DNA from 4 places in the Streptomyces sp. NPDC107546 genome. Region 4 is predicted to be linked to each of the others. Evidence: riboswitches for the same ligand, from Rfam matches in the RefSeq annotation. Region 4 holds a riboswitch; each other region holds the start of a gene.
What was found. A riboswitch is a leader RNA that binds a small molecule or an ion and turns the genes downstream of it on or off. The one in region 4 is predicted to bind S-adenosylmethionine.
Positions count from the first base shown of each region.

Region 1 (3,996 bases), on a different contig from region 4:
CGCCATCGCCCCGAAAGGCACGTCGCTGACCAAGACCGCCTACTACTCCTGGGCGACCTTCTACCGCGCCGACGGCTCGGTGCTGGAAGGTGCGGGCAGCACCCGCGGCCGGTCGGTGATCGCGAGGACGCTGCTCACGGAGCCGGTCTACGCCCGGCTCGACCGAGCCGGCCCTGACGAACAGCGGGCGATGCGCAAGGGTCAGCCGAACACCTTCCTGGTCTTCGACCGGCTGGGCATCGACCCCTTCACCGACCTGTTCGAGATCACTCTGCTGGCCGAAGGCACGGTACGCGGGACGGGTGGTGTGCGCATCGCCGACCACGACTGCTCGACCGACGTCCCCGGTCTGTACGCGGCCGGCGACACCGCGACCCGCGAGCTGATCTGCGGCGGCTTCACCGGAGGCGGCAGCCACAACGCCGCGTGGGCGGCGTCCTCGGGCAGCTGGGCGGGCCGGGGCGCCGCCGTGTTCGCCAACCGGCGGGGCCGACCGGGCAGCCGACTGCGGTCCGTGGGGACGGCCGGCCTTCGCCCGACCGGTGCCGTGAACGTCGGCCATCGTGAGGTCGTCGCCGCCGTACAGCGTGAGGTCCTGCCGTACGACCGCAACTACCTGCGGCACGCGGACCGTCTCGAGCCGGCTCTGCGGTCGCTGCACGGGACGTGGTCCGCGATCCGCGAAGGGCTGGGGGCGAGCGGTGAGGAGCTCTTCCGGGCCAGGGAAGCGGCCGCGATGGTGGCTCACGGCCGCTGGATGTACCACGCGGCACTGCAGCGCACCGAATCGCGCGGTATGCGCAAGCGGGCCGACAAGCCGACGCAGGATCCGGCCCAGCACTATCGGCTGCTCACCGGTGGGCTCGACGAGGTCTGGAGCACTCCCGAGCCGGCGTCGCGGGCACTGGTCACGATCGGAGGCCGAGCCGCATGATCGAGATCGTCGAGCCGGACCGCTGCATCGCCTGCGACCGGTGCATCGAGGTGTGCCCGACGCGCGTCTTCGACCGCGGCGCCGACGGCGTTCCGGTGATCGCGCGACAGGACAGCTGCCAGACCTGCTTCCAGTGCGAGGCGTACTGCCCGACCGACGCGCTGTTCGTCGCCCCGCTGGTGACCGCGGTCGCTCCGGGCTCGCGCTTCCGTGATGTGACACAGCTCGAGGAATCCGGTCTGCTCGGCGGATACCGGCGTGAACTCGGCTGGGGCAGGGGAAGGACGCTCGGTGCCCGCACCGCGGTCGGACCGGAGTATCCGGACTGACCGGCCTGAGCCGGCGCAGGTTCAACACCCAGACTCCTCACTCGGCCGAGGACGCTGGACACCGACCTCGAAGGTTGACTTGTCGCACGCCACTCTGACGATCCGCAAAAGTGGGCAAAGGTCGCAGGTTCAAATCCTGTGGTCACGACGGTGCGAAGGGTCCTCGCGGGCGAGAGCCGGCGGGGCCCTTTTGTGTGAGCCTTCAGCAGTGAGCACGCTGCTCGTCGGCACGTCACCCACGCCGACTCGTCCGACGCCGGATACACCGCGCACCACGCGATGTCCTCGGGCGCCCCGACCCGGCCGAGGACATCGGTGCGAGTTCCATCACAGGAGACCGTCGCCTCCCGACGGTTGCTATGGGAAACCTGTGCCCTGCGCTCCGCCGCCGATGTCGAGTTGTGGGTCGCCCTGGTCCAGCTCGACACCGTGCACCGCGATCACCTGGATGCCGCAGCCGTCCAGCGCGTCGCCGACCATCCCACGCTGTGGGCCCACGGCTGCCGCCTGGCCGTTCACCCGGCCCTCGGCGGCCACCTCGACCTCGACGGCATCGAACGCCGCCACAGCGCCCACTGCCGGGGCCTGGAGGACTCCGGAGCGGCCATCCGTATCCTGGACTGGACGGCCTACGCCGCCCTCTGGCCGTTCCATCTGGTGGACCGCCGTTGACATATGTTCGGGCCGTTGTCTTAATTACGGCTCAGAACGGTCATGAGTGTCAGCGTCAAGCCCTGGCTTGCTGACCGGCAACCCTCGCGCCGCGGTGGGGTGCCCCAGGTGACGACCCGACCGATGAAGTTTCGGTAAGCGCGAGGCCCCCAGGGCCGGAAGAGTGACGGTGACGCCATGCACGCAGCTCCCAGGACGGCGACGCGCCGCCCGCAGGGCTGCGTACGGCCGTATGCGAACCTGCTCGTCGCCGACCGTGCCGTCGATCTGCTCCGCGTGAACAGCGCACTGTGTACCGCACCGGGCCGTGCCCGCTGTCGGGGCTGACACCTCCCCGCAGTCCCCGCACTTCCTGACGAACACCGCGCCCGCGGTGTGCCGTTGCCCTCCCCGCCCGGTACCTCGCCGTCGTGTGCGCCGCCGCATGCCGCCGTGCTTCCGGGATGTTCCCACCCAGCCGGAGCCCACCATGAGTGAACCCCCTGGAGCCACCGTCATCCTCGCCGAGGCGCCGACCGCCGACGAACCGTCAAAGCCCCTCAGCGCACAGCGAGTTCTGCCGCTGCGGCGCCCCGGACGCTGGATCGCCACCGCGGTCGTACTGGTCCTGGTCGCCCAGTTCGTGCACGGACTGGTCACCAACTCCTTCTACCAGTGGGACCGCTGGAGTTACTGGTTCCTGCGCCCCACCATCCTCGACGGCCTCGTGATCACCCTCGAAGTCACCGCCTACAGTGCGGTGCTAGGTCTTGTCGGCGGCATCGTGCTCGCACTGGGCCGGCTCTCGAAAAGCCCGGTGCTGCGCGCGATCAGCTGGACCTACGTCTGGGCGCTGCGCTCGATCCCGCTCATCGTGGTGCTGATCTTCCTCTACAACTTCAGCGCCCTGTACAAGACGTTGAGCGTCGGCATCCCCTTCGGCCCGGCCTTCTTCTCCTTCGACGAGTCGAGACTCGCCACCGACATGGTCGTCGCGGTCGTCGGCCTCAGCCTCAACGAGGCGGCCTACGCGGCCGAGGTGGTCCGCGGCGGGATCCTCTCCGTCGACCAGGGCCAGCACGAGGCGGCCGCGGCGCTGGGCCTGCCGAAGGGCTACCAGTTCCGCAGGATCGTCTTCCCGCAGGCGCTGCGCTCGATCATCCCGAACTACGTCAACCAGCTCATCGGCCTGATCAAGGGCACCTCGCTGGTCTTCTACGTCTCCCTGCTCGACCTGTTCGGCTCCGCGCAGACCATGGGTTCCACCTACCCCGGCGACATCGTGCCGCTGCTGCTGGTCGTCACCGTCTGGTACCTGATCCTGACCAGCGTCGTCTCCGTCGTCCAGTTCTACGTCGAGCGGTACTACGCCCGCGGTGCCACCCGCAGCCTGCCGCCGACGCCGCTGCAGAAGCTCCGCACCGGGCTCACCGACCTGCGGGCCCGTATCCGCCGGGAGGCCGCCGTATGACCGCCGACACCATCGAGGCCCTGGCGGACGTCGAGGCCGCCACCGTCGTGGTCCACGACGTGCACAAGTGGTACGGCACCCACCGGGTGCTGAACGGCGTCGACCTGACGGTCCGGCCCGGCGAGATCACCGTGATCCTCGGCCCGTCCGGTTCCGGCAAGTCCACGCTGCTGCGGGTCATCAACCACCTGGAGAAGCCCGAGATCGGCTACGTCAGCGTCAACGGCGAGCCGATCGGTGTGAAGCGGCACGGCGACCGCCTCAAAGAGCTGAGCGAGCGGGCCATCCTCACCCAGCGCAGCCGGATCGGCTTCGTCTTCCAGAACTTCAACCTGTTCCCGCACCTGACCGTGCTGGACAACGTCGCTGCCGCGCCCGTCGCCACCGGGAAGCTCGGCAAGCCCGAGGCCCAGAAACTCGCCCGCGAACTCCTCGACCGGGTCGGCCTCGCCGACAAGACCGCCGCCTACCCGCGCCAGCTCTCCGGCGGCCAGCAGCAGCGCGTCGCCATCGCCCGAGCCCTCGCCCTGCGCCCCGGAGTCATCCTCTTCGACGAGCCCACCTCCGCCCTCGACCCCGAGCTCGTCGGTGAGGTCCTCGCCGTCATCAAG
Region 1 is NZ_JBVKBA010000032.1:52,420-56,415, forward strand. Features, by position in the region: gene ACZ7L1_RS32050 (FAD-dependent oxidoreductase) at 1-934, shown strand, start outside; gene ACZ7L1_RS32055 (4Fe-4S binding protein) at 931-1,263, shown strand; partial or broken gene ACZ7L1_RS32060 (glutathione S-transferase family protein) at 1,645-1,935, shown strand; SAM riboswitch class IV at 1,974-2,082, shown strand; gene ACZ7L1_RS32065 (amino acid ABC transporter permease) at 2,405-3,385, shown strand; gene ACZ7L1_RS32070 (amino acid ABC transporter ATP-binding protein) at 3,382-3,996, shown strand, end outside.
Region 1: another riboswitch for S-adenosylmethionine. It lies ahead of ACZ7L1_RS32065 (amino acid ABC transporter permease); the one in region 4 lies ahead of thrC (threonine synthase).

Region 2 (3,996 bases), on a different contig from region 4:
CAAGGGCGAGACCGTCGAGGAGATCACCGGCGTGGTCCGGGCGATGTACGAGCACGCCAACGTGATCGAGGTGTCGGGTCGCACGGTCGACATCGTCGGCACGGGCGGCGACGGCGCGAAGACGGTGAACATCTCCACGATGTCGGCGCTGGTGGTGGCCGGCACGGGGGCCAAGGTCGTCAAGCACGGAAACCGCGCGGCCTCGTCGGCGTCGGGCTCGTCGGACGTCCTGGAAAAGCTGGGCGTCAACCTCGACCTGACGCCCCAGCGGGTGGCGCAGGTCGCGGAGGAGGCGGGCATCACCTTCTGTTTCGCGGTGAAGTTCCACCCCGCCCTGCGCCATGTCGCCGCCGCGCGCGGTCAGCTGGGTATCCGGACCGTCTTCAACGCCCTCGGCCCGCTGACCAACCCGGCGAAGGTGAAGGCCCAGGCGGTCGGCGTCGCAGACCCGCGACTGGCGCCGATGATCGCGGGGGTGCTCGCCGAGCGCGGCAACTCCTCCCTGGTGTTCCGCGGCGACGACGGCCTCGACGAGCTGACGACGACTGCCACCTCCCACGTCTGGATCGTCCGCGACGGCAAGGTCACCGAGGAGACCTTCGACCCGCGGGACGCCGGTATCGAACTGGTCCCGGTTCAGGCCCTGCGCGGCGGCGACCCGTCCCACAACGCCGAGGTCGCCCGCCGCCTTCTCGACGGGGAGACGGGCCCGGTACGGGACGCCGTCCTGCTGAACTCTGCAGCGGCGCTGGTGGCGCTGGAGCCGGGTGACGGCCCGCTGGCGGACCAGATCCGCACCGGCATGGCCAAGGCCGCCGAGTCGATCGACTCGGGCGCGGCCAAGCGTGCCCTGGAGCGGTGGGTGGCCGCCAGTAACGCCTGACTCCGGGCACGCCCCGCGGAAAAGGCCAGGTCAGGCTGGCTGGAGTACAGTGAGACAAAGGCAGCTCTCCCGCGGGCCGCAAGGAGGCTGGGCATGATCCATTCAGCCGATATCCGCGAGTGGCGCAACCGGGACGTGATCGACGCCAAGGGCCGCAAGATCGGGTCCCTTGAGGCGGTGTACGTCGACACCACCACCGACACGCCCGCCATGGCCACCGTCCGCACCGGGCTGGTGACCCGGCAGAGGCTCGTCTTCGTCCCCATCGACGAGGCGACCGTGGGACCCGGATACGTCCAGGTGGCCCACTCCAAGGGGCAGGTACGCAAAGCGCCGTCCATCGGCGTGGACGACGTGCTGCCGGTCGAGCGGGAAGAAGAGATCTTCAAACACTACGACAGGTCCTACGAGCCCGGTGCCGACCGCGGACGCCGTCTCGCGCGCCGCTGACCCCGGGCCGAGGGAAGTGGTCACCATGATGGCGTTCTTCCTGTTCCTGATCCTCGCGGCGGTCGCCCTGGGCATCATCGGCGTGGTCGTGAAGGGGCTGTTCTACCTCTTGATCATCGGCATAGTGGTCTTCCTGGCCAGCCTCCTTCTGTTCGGTATGCGCTGGGGGCGGCACTCGAAGCACCACCTGATTCGGTGACGCACCGGGACGGGTCCGCCCGTCCCGGTATACGGACAGAAGTTGCGAGCAGCTGATCACCTGTCGTAGTTTCCACATCAGGTCATGAGCGACAGCCATTCGGCCCCGGCCGGCTGTCCGGCAACCCTCCGTCCGTGGCGGGGTGCCCCGGGTGAGGACCAGGTCGCAGGCAGCGAGGTCTGCGGCAAGCGCGGACCCCTCGTGCCTTCCAGGGGTCCTGGTCGTTCGAGGGAGCCTTCCGTGAGCAAGCGAATGCGTTAGGGCCGCAGAGCCCCGCCTCCGCGCTCCTTTTTCCTTTCACCTTCTCCGTGCCGTGGACACCGCTGCGCCCGTGCGCGCCTCCGGCACCGGTGAGTCTCGCCTGCCCTACGGGAGTACACCCATGTCCGTCTCCACCCTTGCCGTCGACCAGTCCGTCTGTGCCCCGCTGCCCGTTCTGGGGCGCGATGTCACCGTCCCGCTCGTCACCGGCGGCGACGTCACCTACGCCGCCCTCGACTACGCGGCCAGCGCCCCCGCGCTGCAGCGCGTCTGGGACGACGTGGCGGCGTACGCCCCGTACTACGGCAGCGTCCACCGCGGCGCCGGCTACCTCTCCCAGCTGTCCACCGACCTGTTCGAGAACGCCCGCCGCACGGTCGCCGAGTTCCTCGACTGCCGCGACACCGACCAGGTGGTCTTCACCCGCTCCACCACCGACTCGCTCAACCTCCTCGCCGCCGCCCTCCCGGCCGACTGCCAGGTCTTCGTCTTCGAGACCGAGCACCACGCCTCCCTGCTGCCGTGGCGGGACGCCCGGGTCACCTACCTCGACGCCCCGAGCAGCCCCCGGCAGGCCGTCGAGACCCTGGAGCGCGCCCTCGCCGACCGCGACCCCTACGGCCCGGCCCTGGTCTGCGTCACCGGTGCCTCCAACGTCACCGGTGAGCTGTGGCCGGTACAGGAGCTGGCGGCGGCCGCCCATGCGCACGGCGCCCGTATCGTCCTGGACGCCGCCCAGCTCGCCCCGCACCACCCGGTGTCCGTCAAGGACCTCGACGTGGACTGGGTCGCCTTCTCGGGCCACAAGCTCTACGCCCCCTTCGGCTCCGGCGTCCTGGCCGGCCGCGCCGACTGGCTGCGCCAGGCCGAGCCGTACCTCGCGGGCGGCGGCGCCAGCCGCAAGGTCACGCGCCGGACGGACGGAGGAGTGGACGTGGAGTGGCACGACACGGCGGCCCGTCACGAGGCCGGCTCCCCGAACGTGATCGGCGCCTACGCCATCGCCTCCGCCTGCAAGGCCCTCACCGAGGCCGGCTTCGACACCCTGGTCGCCCGCGAGCAGCACCTGATCCGCAGGGTCACGGAGGCCCTCGCCGACGTCCCCGAGGTCAGGATCCTCTCCCTCTTCGGCGACGACGCCCCCCGCGTCGGCGTGATCTCCTTCGTCGTCGAGGGCTGGAACAGCTCCCACTTCGCCGCCGCGCTCTCCGCCGAGTACGGCATCGGCGTCCGCGACGGCCTGTTCTGCGCCCACCCGCTGGTCCGCACCCTGCTCGGCAGCGACCCCCAGACCCAGGGCGAGTGCGGCGCCCCCGAGGCGGCGCCCGGGGAGAAGTCCCTCAACGCGATCCGGGTGAGCTTCGGCGCCGGCACCCCCGACGAGCATGTGGAGCGCTTCGTCAACGCGGTGACGGAACTGGTGAGCGACGGCGCGCGGTGGCAGTACCGCACGGAGAACGGCCGCTGCGTCCCGGCGGTCTGAACCGGTAGGGCCGGTGAGGCGGCGTTCAGCGGATCGGGCGGATCAGGCGTCCAGCCCGATCGCGAACGCCGCCTCCAGGTCGTGCTGGGAGTAGGTACGGAACGCCACGTGGGTGTCCGTCGCCTCGACCCCCGGGATCTTGCTGATCCGCCCGGGGATGACGTCCGCCAGCTCCTCGTGCTCCTTCACCCGCACCATGGCGATCAGGTCGTACGTCCCCGTCACGGAGAAGACCTCGCTGACGGAATCCAGCGAGGCGATCCGCTCCGCGATCTCGGGGATCCGGTCCACGCTGGTCTTGATGAGCACGATCGCGGTGATCACGGCTGCTGTTCTCCCTCGGGGGCCTGGGCTGGTGGTTTCACCCTACTCGTAGGCACGTAGCGCACCCACGCATAGAGGAACCCCAGCGAGAACCCCACCAGGTGGGCCAGGTAGGCCACCCCGGGCCCCTGCGCGGCCCGGCCCGCCGCCATCCACTGCAGGGACGCCCAGAACGGCAGGACCACCCAGGCCGGGAACCTCAGCGGCAGGAAGAACAGGAACGGGAAGAGACTGGTCACCCGCGCGTCGGGGAAGAGGAACAGGAACGCACCCAGGACCGCGGAGATCGCCCCGGACGCTCCGACCAGCGTCTGCGCCGACGCGGCGTTGGCCGCCGCGTACCCCAGCAGCGCCAGGCAGCCGCAGCCCAGGTAGAACAGGGCGAACTCCACATGC
Region 2 is NZ_JBVKBA010000002.1:113,553-117,548, forward strand. Features, by position in the region: gene trpD (anthranilate phosphoribosyltransferase) at 1-883, shown strand, start outside; gene ACZ7L1_RS03060 (PRC-barrel domain-containing protein) at 977-1,333, shown strand; gene ACZ7L1_RS03065 (hypothetical protein) at 1,359-1,532, shown strand; SAM riboswitch class IV at 1,613-1,729, shown strand; gene ACZ7L1_RS03070 (aminotransferase class V-fold PLP-dependent enzyme) at 1,915-3,276, shown strand; gene ACZ7L1_RS03075 (Lrp/AsnC family transcriptional regulator) at 3,319-3,600, opposite strand; gene ACZ7L1_RS03080 (rhomboid family intramembrane serine protease) at 3,597-3,996, opposite strand, start outside.
Region 2: another riboswitch for S-adenosylmethionine. It lies ahead of ACZ7L1_RS03070 (aminotransferase class V-fold PLP-dependent enzyme); the one in region 4 lies ahead of thrC (threonine synthase).

Region 3 (3,996 bases), on a different contig from region 4:
GGGCACCGGCCTCACCGCGATCGCCCCGCAGTTCACCCTCTCCCCAGGGCTCGTCGATCAGCCCGGCCTCCGGCACACCGCGCGACTTCACCAACCCCGTGACGTACCAGGTGACCGGCTCCGACGGGACGAAGCGGACCTGGACGGTCTCCGCGCAGATCATGAGGAGCCCGGTCCTGCCGGGGCTCACCGCCGACCCGAACATCGTCCGCTTCGGCGACACGTACTACATCTACCCGACCACGGACGGTTTCGCGGGCTGGAGCGGTACGCAGTTCAAGGCGTACTCGTCCAAGGACCTGGTCCACTGGACGGACCACGGCGTCATTCTCGACCTCGGTCCCGACATCGGCTGGGCCGACAGCCGGGCCTGGGCCCCGACGGCGACCGCGAAGAACGGGAAGTACTACCTTTACTACTCCGCCGACACCAGCATCGGTGTCGCGGTCTCCGACTCGCCCACCGGTCCCTTCAAGGACCCCCTGGGCAAGCCGCTGATCGCCCGCGGAGCCTACGCCGGCCAGATGATCGACCCGGACGTCTTCACCGACGACGACGGCCAGTCCTACCTCTACTTCGGAAACGGTCACGCCTACGTGGTCCCGCTGAACGACGACATGGTCTCGTTCGACGCCTCGAAGGTCACCGAGATCACTCCCAGCGGCTACAACGAAGGCTCCTTCGTCATCAAGCGCAAGGGCACCTACTACCTCATGTGGTCGGAGAACGACACGCGCGACGAGAACTACCGGGTCGCCTACGCCACCGGCTCTTCGCCCACCGGACCCTGGACCAAGCGGGGCGTGATCCTGGAGAAGGACCTTTCGCTCGGTATCAAGGGCACCGGTCACCACTCCGTGGTGCAGGTGCCGGGCACCGACGACTGGTACATCGCCTACCACCGCTTCGCCATCCCCGGCGGTGACGGCACCCACCGCGAAACCACCGTCGACAAGATGGAGTTCGACACCGACGGCCTGATCAAGAAGGTCGTCCCCACCCTGAGCAGCGTCGACCCCGTCTCGGGCGGTACCGCCCTGCCCACGAACACCACCCGCTCGCTCCGGTCCGTCAACTTCCCCGGCCGTTACGCCGTCGTGCGCTCGGACAGCCTGGGCTACCTCGACCCGGTGACGTCCTCCAGCACCACGGCGGTCAAGCAGAGCGCCACCTTCACCGTCGTCCCCGGCCTGGCCGACGGAAGCTGCTACTCCTTCCGTGACCCCTCCGGCCGCTACCTGCGCCACAAGGACTTCCGGATCCGCGCCGACGCGAGCAACGGCACGGCACTCTTCAACAAGGACGCCACCTACTGCGCCCGGCCCGGTTCGACCACCGGCTCGGTCAGCCTGGAATCGTACAACTACCCCGGCCGCTACATCCGCCACTACAACTACGAGCTGCGCCTCGACACCTACCAGGACAACGCCACCTTCCGCGCCGACAGTTCCTTCACACCGGTCAGCCCCTGGGCCTGACCGCCGTGTGCGGCTCGTACAGCAGAAACGGGGTCACGTCCTGGCAGGATGTGACCCCGTTTCGCCGGTCGGACGCGGCCTCGCGGGCCGTCGGTCGGACGCTGACGATCTGCCGGTCCTGGCTGGCGCCGCCGGTGACGGGCGCCGCCCTGCCCGACCTGCTGCACAGCGAACTCCACGCCGCCCTCGCCCGCCACCGACGGTCGGTCTGACCGCACCGCTTCAGGCAGCCGCCCACTCCAGCCCGAGGTCGGCCAGCTTCTGGAGCTTGTCCGCGGTGAGCTTGGACACCCACTCCGCGACCATCACCTGCGACGCCCCCATCGTGGAGCACGCTGCGGAACTCATCCACACAAAGGGAGTCCATGCGACGAACAACGAGCAGCTCCGCCGCGCCGCGGGCATCAGCAGATCGCCGGCAGATCGCAGCTCGACCACTACTTCCCGACCAAGGAAGCAGCTGGCGGGGATCTCGTACTGGCCGCCGGGATTGCGCTCGTCAAGGGGGGATCAAAGACAGACGGAGATCAGGCGCAGGCGGGTGCGGCGACGACAGGTGCCGTACTGCGACCAGCGGCGGGAAGGCCCGTCAGGCTTGACAGAGACAGCTGGTCAAGCGCTTGAGGTCGATGTGACGCCGGCGCGAGAGACGGGAGAACACGGTGGCGCCGGCGAAGCGGGCGCTGAGGTCACCACCGTGCCGCATATCGGTCCTCCACATATCCGGCCCCGGTCACGGGGCCACGCGCTTGCGGACATCATCGGTGATCCCGGCGGGCTTTCACCTGGCGCACCCCCACCGCGCGGGAGGGTTGCCGGTCAGCGAGCCAGGGCTTGACGCTGACACTCAATGCCGTTCGTGATCGTACGGAGCGGTCTTGTCGTACGCCAACGGCGCAAAAGGACGCCTTGTATGGGGAGTCGGGGCGAGAGTGCGTCCAGCTCAGGAGCCGCCGCGCTCGCGGGGAATCTTCTGGCCGGCCTCGATCGCCACCGGCAGCCGGTTCTCGGCTGGGGGCAGCGGGCAGGTGGCCAGGTCCGTGTAGGCGCACGGCAGGTTGGTGGCACGGTTGAAGTCCAGGACGACCGTACCGTCGGCGGCGGGCGGATCGAGGGCCAGGGCCCGGTTGGCGGCGTAGGTGGTGACCCCGGAGGTCTCGTCGGTGAACAGCACCATCAGCCGTCCCGCACCGTGGCCGGGGAACGCGGTCAGCGACAGCGGGCGCCCGTCGAGTTCGAACTCGACTCTGCCCGGGGCGTCGTAGACATGCTCAAGGCCCTCGACCGCGGCGCCCACGGTGGTCGGCCGCGGAGTGTCGAAGGGGATGTAGCGGCCCGTCACGGCCCAGCGCGGGTCGGGGGCGTAGGCGGGCGTTCCGGTGAAAGCCGTGCGCAGCGGCGCGTCCGGGTGCCGGGGGCGCACGATGTCCTGGCCGCCGCGCCTGGCGATCTCGATGACGGCGTCTCCCCAGAGGGCGTCGACGCCGCCGCGCTCGGGAAGCACGCCGAAGCGGTGCTCGCCGCGCACCGGCGCCCCGTCGACGACCAATTCCTCGGCGTCGTCGAGGTCTACGACGACGCCTTCAGGGCCGGTGCGCCACGCACCGGGCGCGTCCGGGAAGCGCTGGGGTCGGTCGTCGAGCCAGTGCAGGCCGGTGATCGCCAGGAACCCGTGCGGGGCGGCGAGCCGGGCCTCCTGAGCTCGGTACCACTCCAGCCAGGTCTCGGTGAAGGCGTGGAGGTCCGTGGTGGCGGCCTCGGTGGTCATGGGGGATCTCCTTTGTGCCGGGGGCCTTCGGGCAGGGGATACAGGGGGTTGTCGAGCGGACGGGTGTACTCAGCCGGCCAGTTCGCCGAGGAGTCGCCAGGTGCGTCGGCGATCGGCTTCTCCCGCGATCTCGGTGCCCGAGAACACGACCTCGGTGGCGCCGGCGTCGCGGTAACGGCGTACCTCGGCCTCGACCGTCTTCTCGTCGCCGATCACGGCCAGGTCGGCGGCCCGCCGGCCGCCGGAGAGTTCGATGACTCGCGCGTAGGATGGGATCTGTTCGTAGAAGGCGAGGTTCTCGGTGGCCTTGGCCCGCACCGCGTCGACATCGTCCGTGACCACGCCGGGCACCAGGGCCACGATCCTGGGCGCGGGGCGGCCTGCGGCCTCGGCCGCGGCGTTCAGGGCGGGCACGATGTGGTCCGCCAGGGCGCGCGGTCCTGCCAGATAGGGCAGGATTCCGTCGGCAAGCTCGCCGCTGGCCCGCAGAGCCTGCGGCCCCATCGCGGCGACGAGCAGGGGGACGCCGTTCTCGGCACCTGGTACCCGCGCCGGGATCGGTGTGGTGGCGGTGAGCAGCTCGCCGTGAAAGTCGGCCGTACCGGTCTTGGTCAACTGCCGCAGGGCGGTGAGGAATTCACGCAGCCGGGCGATGGGTCGTTCGAAAGGCAGGCCGAAGCCCGTCTCCGTCAGCAGTTTCGTGCCCAGAGCCAGACCGAGGTGATAGCGGCCGTGGGTCGCGGCCTGGGC
Region 3 is NZ_JBVKBA010000032.1:34,714-38,709, forward strand. Features, by position in the region: partial or broken gene ACZ7L1_RS31965 (family 43 glycosylhydrolase) at 1-1,025, shown strand, start outside; gene ACZ7L1_RS31970 (AbfB domain-containing protein) at 1,098-1,478, shown strand; gene ACZ7L1_RS31975 (hypothetical protein) at 1,529-1,690, shown strand; gene ACZ7L1_RS31980 (hypothetical protein) at 1,701-1,826, opposite strand; gene ACZ7L1_RS31985 (putative leader peptide) at 2,068-2,199, opposite strand; SAM riboswitch class IV at 2,219-2,333, opposite strand; gene ACZ7L1_RS31990 (DUF1684 domain-containing protein) at 2,422-3,246, opposite strand; gene ACZ7L1_RS31995 (LLM class F420-dependent oxidoreductase) at 3,316-3,996, opposite strand, start outside.
Region 3: another riboswitch for S-adenosylmethionine. It lies ahead of ACZ7L1_RS31985 (putative leader peptide); the one in region 4 lies ahead of thrC (threonine synthase).

Region 4 (3,996 bases):
AGCGCCTCGCAGCACCCGGCGAAGGCGTCCGCCCACCGCTGGGTGAGGAAGCCGAGCCGGTCGGCGCCCAGCATGCCGCGCAGCACCTGACCGGCGATGTCGTCCGGAAGCATCCGGAAGTAGTCCACCGGTGCCCACGGCGTGTGCGAGAAGTGACCGATCCGCAGGTCCGGCCGCAGCTGCCGCAGCATCCCCGGGACCAGCGTCAGGTGGTAGTCCTGCACCACGACCGCCGCCCCCTCGGCCGCCTCCTCGGCCAGCGCCTCGGCGAACGCGTGGTTGTAGGCCTCGTACGACGCCCACGCGTGCCGGAACTCCCTGCCGAAGACCGGCTCGAGCGGCGTCTGGTACAGCATGTGGTGGACGAACCACAGCACCGAGTTCGCGATGCCGTTGTACGCCTCGGAGAACACCGTCGCGTCGATGTCGAGCATCCGGACCCGCCGGCCACCGGTGTGGGCCGGATCCAGCGCGCCACCCGTGCGGCGTACGGCCTCGCGGTCGCCGTCGTTCAGGGCCGCGCACACCCAGACCGCGTCCGCGTCCGGGCCGATCGCCGACAGACCGGACACCAGACCGCCTCCGCCCCGTTTGGCGGTGAGCTGCCCGGAGTCGTCCAGCGCGTACGAGACGGGGCCGCGGTTGGAGGCGACGAGGATGCGGGCGCCGTGCGCATGCTGCGTGGAAGCCATGCCACGAAACCTAGCCCGCGCCGAAAACGCTCAAACGTACGGTTCGGCCGTATGCGGAACCGTGTCCGTCACGTCCGGACGTTCGGACGTCCGGCTGCGTACGGTTCAGGCCACCTTTCGTTCCATGTACTCCGCGATCTCCGCCATCGGCGGCCTCTCCTCCGTGTCCACCCGGTACGTCCGGGGCTCGAAGCCGTCCGCCCCCCGTTCGAACTGCGTGAGGGCCGGGCGGACCAGATGGCCGCGGGCCAGGCGGAGCTGGGCCGTGCGGTAGATCGCGGCGGCCATGCGGCCGAGCGCCTGCCCGTCCTGGTGGCGGTGCTTGCGCACCCCGACGTCGACCTGGGCCAGCGCGTCCAGGCCCACCAGGTGCAGCGCGTCCACCAGCATGCCGAGCTCGACGCCGTACCCGACCGGGAAGGGAAGCCGTTCCAGCAGGGATCGGCGGGCCGCGTACTCGCCGCCGAGCGGCTGGACGAACCCGGCGAGCTGCGGCCAGTGCATGTTGAGCAGCGGGCGCGCCACCAGTTCCGTGACGCGGCCGCCCTGGCCCGCTGCGCCGCCCAGCGGCCGGTCGTACATCGCCTTCACCAGGTCCACGTCCGGGTCGGTGAGCAGCGGGCCCACGATCCCGGTCACGAAGTCCGACGAGAACTCCTTCAGGTCCGCGTCGACGAAGCAGACGATGTCGCCGCCGGTGACGAGCAGGGAGCGCCAGAGCACCTCGCCCTTGCCGGGCACGGCCGGTATGCGTGGCAGGATCGTGTCGCGGTGCACCACCCTCGCGCCGGCCGCGGCGGCGACCTGGGACGTGCGGTCGGTGGAGCCGGAGTCGACGACGACGATCTCGTCGACCAGCGGGACCTGCCGCACGAGGTCGTGGCGGATGGCGGAGACGATCTCGCCGACCGTCTCCTCCTCGTTGAGCGCGGGCAGCACGACGCTGACCGAGGAGCCCGAGGCTCGCTTCGCGGCCATGATCTGGTGGAGCGGGCGGTCGGTGACGGACCAGGAGCGGGTGCTCAGCCAGCGCTCGACTTCTTCCAGCACAGTCTGCGGCTCCTCACGTTCGTACGGGTGGGGGGTGAGTCGGGGACGGTCGAATGGTCTCTCTTGTGATCCATCTCGCGGTTCGGACGACTATCTCAACTCTCCCGGCCGTCGGTTACAGTCTTGAACAACGCCGGTGACCATCGCATGTCGGGGTCACCCCGGCCCGTCGCCGGCGACACAACCACATACAGCTCATCCAGAGGGGCAGAGGGACACGGCCCGGTGAAGCCCCGGCAACCCTCCAGTCGGCTCTCGTCTTCGCAGGCGGGGCTCCCGGCTAGGGAAGGTGCCAATTCCGTCTCACGGCGAGATGCGTCGTGAGGAAGATGAGGAGAAAGGGCCTCGCCTGACATGGCTGTGCAGACAGTTGCAAGCACCACCGACTCCGTGAACCTCGGCCCCGCCGCGGCTCTGTCCTGCCGCGAGTGCGGCCACCGGGTGCCGCTCGGCCCGGTCTTCGCCTGCGAGGAGTGTTTCGGCCCGCTCGAGGTCGCCTACGACTTCTCCGGCTACGACACCGAGGAACTGCGGAAGCGCATCGAGGCGGGCCCCGCGAACATCTGGCGCTATGCGCCGCTGCTGCCGGTCCCGGCGGACGTCGCCGACAAGCCGAACCTCAACCCGGGCTGGACCAAGCTCGTCAAGGCCGACAACCTCGCTCGGGAACTCGGCGTGACCGGCGGTTTGTATGTGAAGGACGACTCCGGTAACCCGACGCACTCCTTCAAGGACCGCGTGGTCGCCCAGGCGCTGGAGGCGGCGCGCGTCTTCGGCTTCACCACCCTGTCCTGCTCCTCCACCGGCAACCTCGCGGGCGCGGTCGGCGCCGCGGCGGCCCGTGCCGGCTTCCGCTCCTGCGTGTTCATCCCGCACGACCTGGAGCAGGGCAAGGTCGTCATGGCCGCGATCTACGGCGGCGAGCTCGTCGGCATCGAGGGCAACTACGACGACGTGAACCGCTTCTGCTCGGAGCTGATCGGCGACCCGGCGGGCGAGGGCTGGGGCTTCGTCAACGTCAACCTGCGGCCGTACTACGCGGAGGGCTCCAAGACCCTGGCGTACGAGATCGCGGAGCAGCTCGGCTGGGAGCTGCCGGAGCAGATCGTGGTGCCGATCGCCTCCGGCTCGCAGCTGACGAAGATCGACAAGGGTCTGCAGGAGCTGATCAAGCTCGGGCTCGTCGAGGACAAGCCGTACAAGATCTTCGGTGCGCAGGCCGAGGGCTGCTCGCCGGTGTCGGTCGCGTACAAGGCGGGCCACGACGTGGTGCGGCCGCAGAAGCCGAACACCATCGCCAAGTCGCTGGCGATCGGCAACCCGGCCGACGGCCCGTACGTCCTGGACATCGCCCGCCGCACGGGCGGCGCCGTGGAGGACGTGACGGACGAGCAGATCGTGGACGCCATCAAGCTGCTGGCGCGCACCGAGGGCATCTTCGCCGAGACGGCGGGCGGCGTGACCGTCGGTGTCACGCGCAAGCTGATCGAGAACGGCGTCCTCGACCCGGCGAAGACGACGGTCGTCCTCAACACCGGGGACGGTCTGAAGACGCTGGACGCGGTGGCCGACACGGGGCTGACCGCGACGATCCGTCCTACCCTCGAGTCCTTCCGCGAGGCCGGTCTCGTCTGATCTCCTCCCGCCACAACCCAGCAGCCGTACCCCGACCGGAGGTCATCCCCCGATGAGCGTCAACGTCCGCATCCCCACCATCCTGCGCACCTACACGGGCGGCCGGGCCGAGGTCACCGCCGAGGGCGCGACCCTCGCCGAGGTCATCGCCGACCTGGAGAAGAACCACACCGGCATCGCCGCCCGCGTCCTGGACGACCAGGGCAAGCTGCGCCGCTTCGTCAACGTCTACGTGAACGACGACGACGTCCGCTTCGAGCAGGGCCTTCAGACCGCCACCCCGGACGGCGCGGGCGTCTCCATCATCCCCGCGGTCGCGGGCGGCTGACGGTCGTTCGGACGCGCGATCCTTACCCTCGGTAACGCAGGTAACCGAGAGTTCATCGAATTGCCCTCTCCGTGAGAGAAACGGAGGGGGCAATTCTGCATGGTTGAGCGCGGTAGAGTTGGGGAACGCGCTCCCGGACTCCCCTTCCGGACCCGCGATCACCTGCCGCGCGCTCGACAAGAAGCAGCCAAAGTGTGCAGGGCTTTTGCGCCATTCATTCCCTTCGCCCGGCCCGACTTGCCCTGAATTCGGGCGAGTTCTCCGTACATTCCCGACCGGTCGGGCCCCGAA
Region 4 is NZ_JBVKBA010000018.1:124,877-128,872, forward strand. Features, by position in the region: gene ACZ7L1_RS25355 (alpha,alpha-trehalose-phosphate synthase (UDP-forming)) at 1-692, opposite strand, end outside; gene ACZ7L1_RS25360 (glucosyl-3-phosphoglycerate synthase) at 798-1,742, opposite strand; SAM riboswitch class I at 1,935-2,078, shown strand; gene thrC (threonine synthase) at 2,097-3,377, shown strand; gene ACZ7L1_RS25370 (MoaD/ThiS family protein) at 3,430-3,705, shown strand.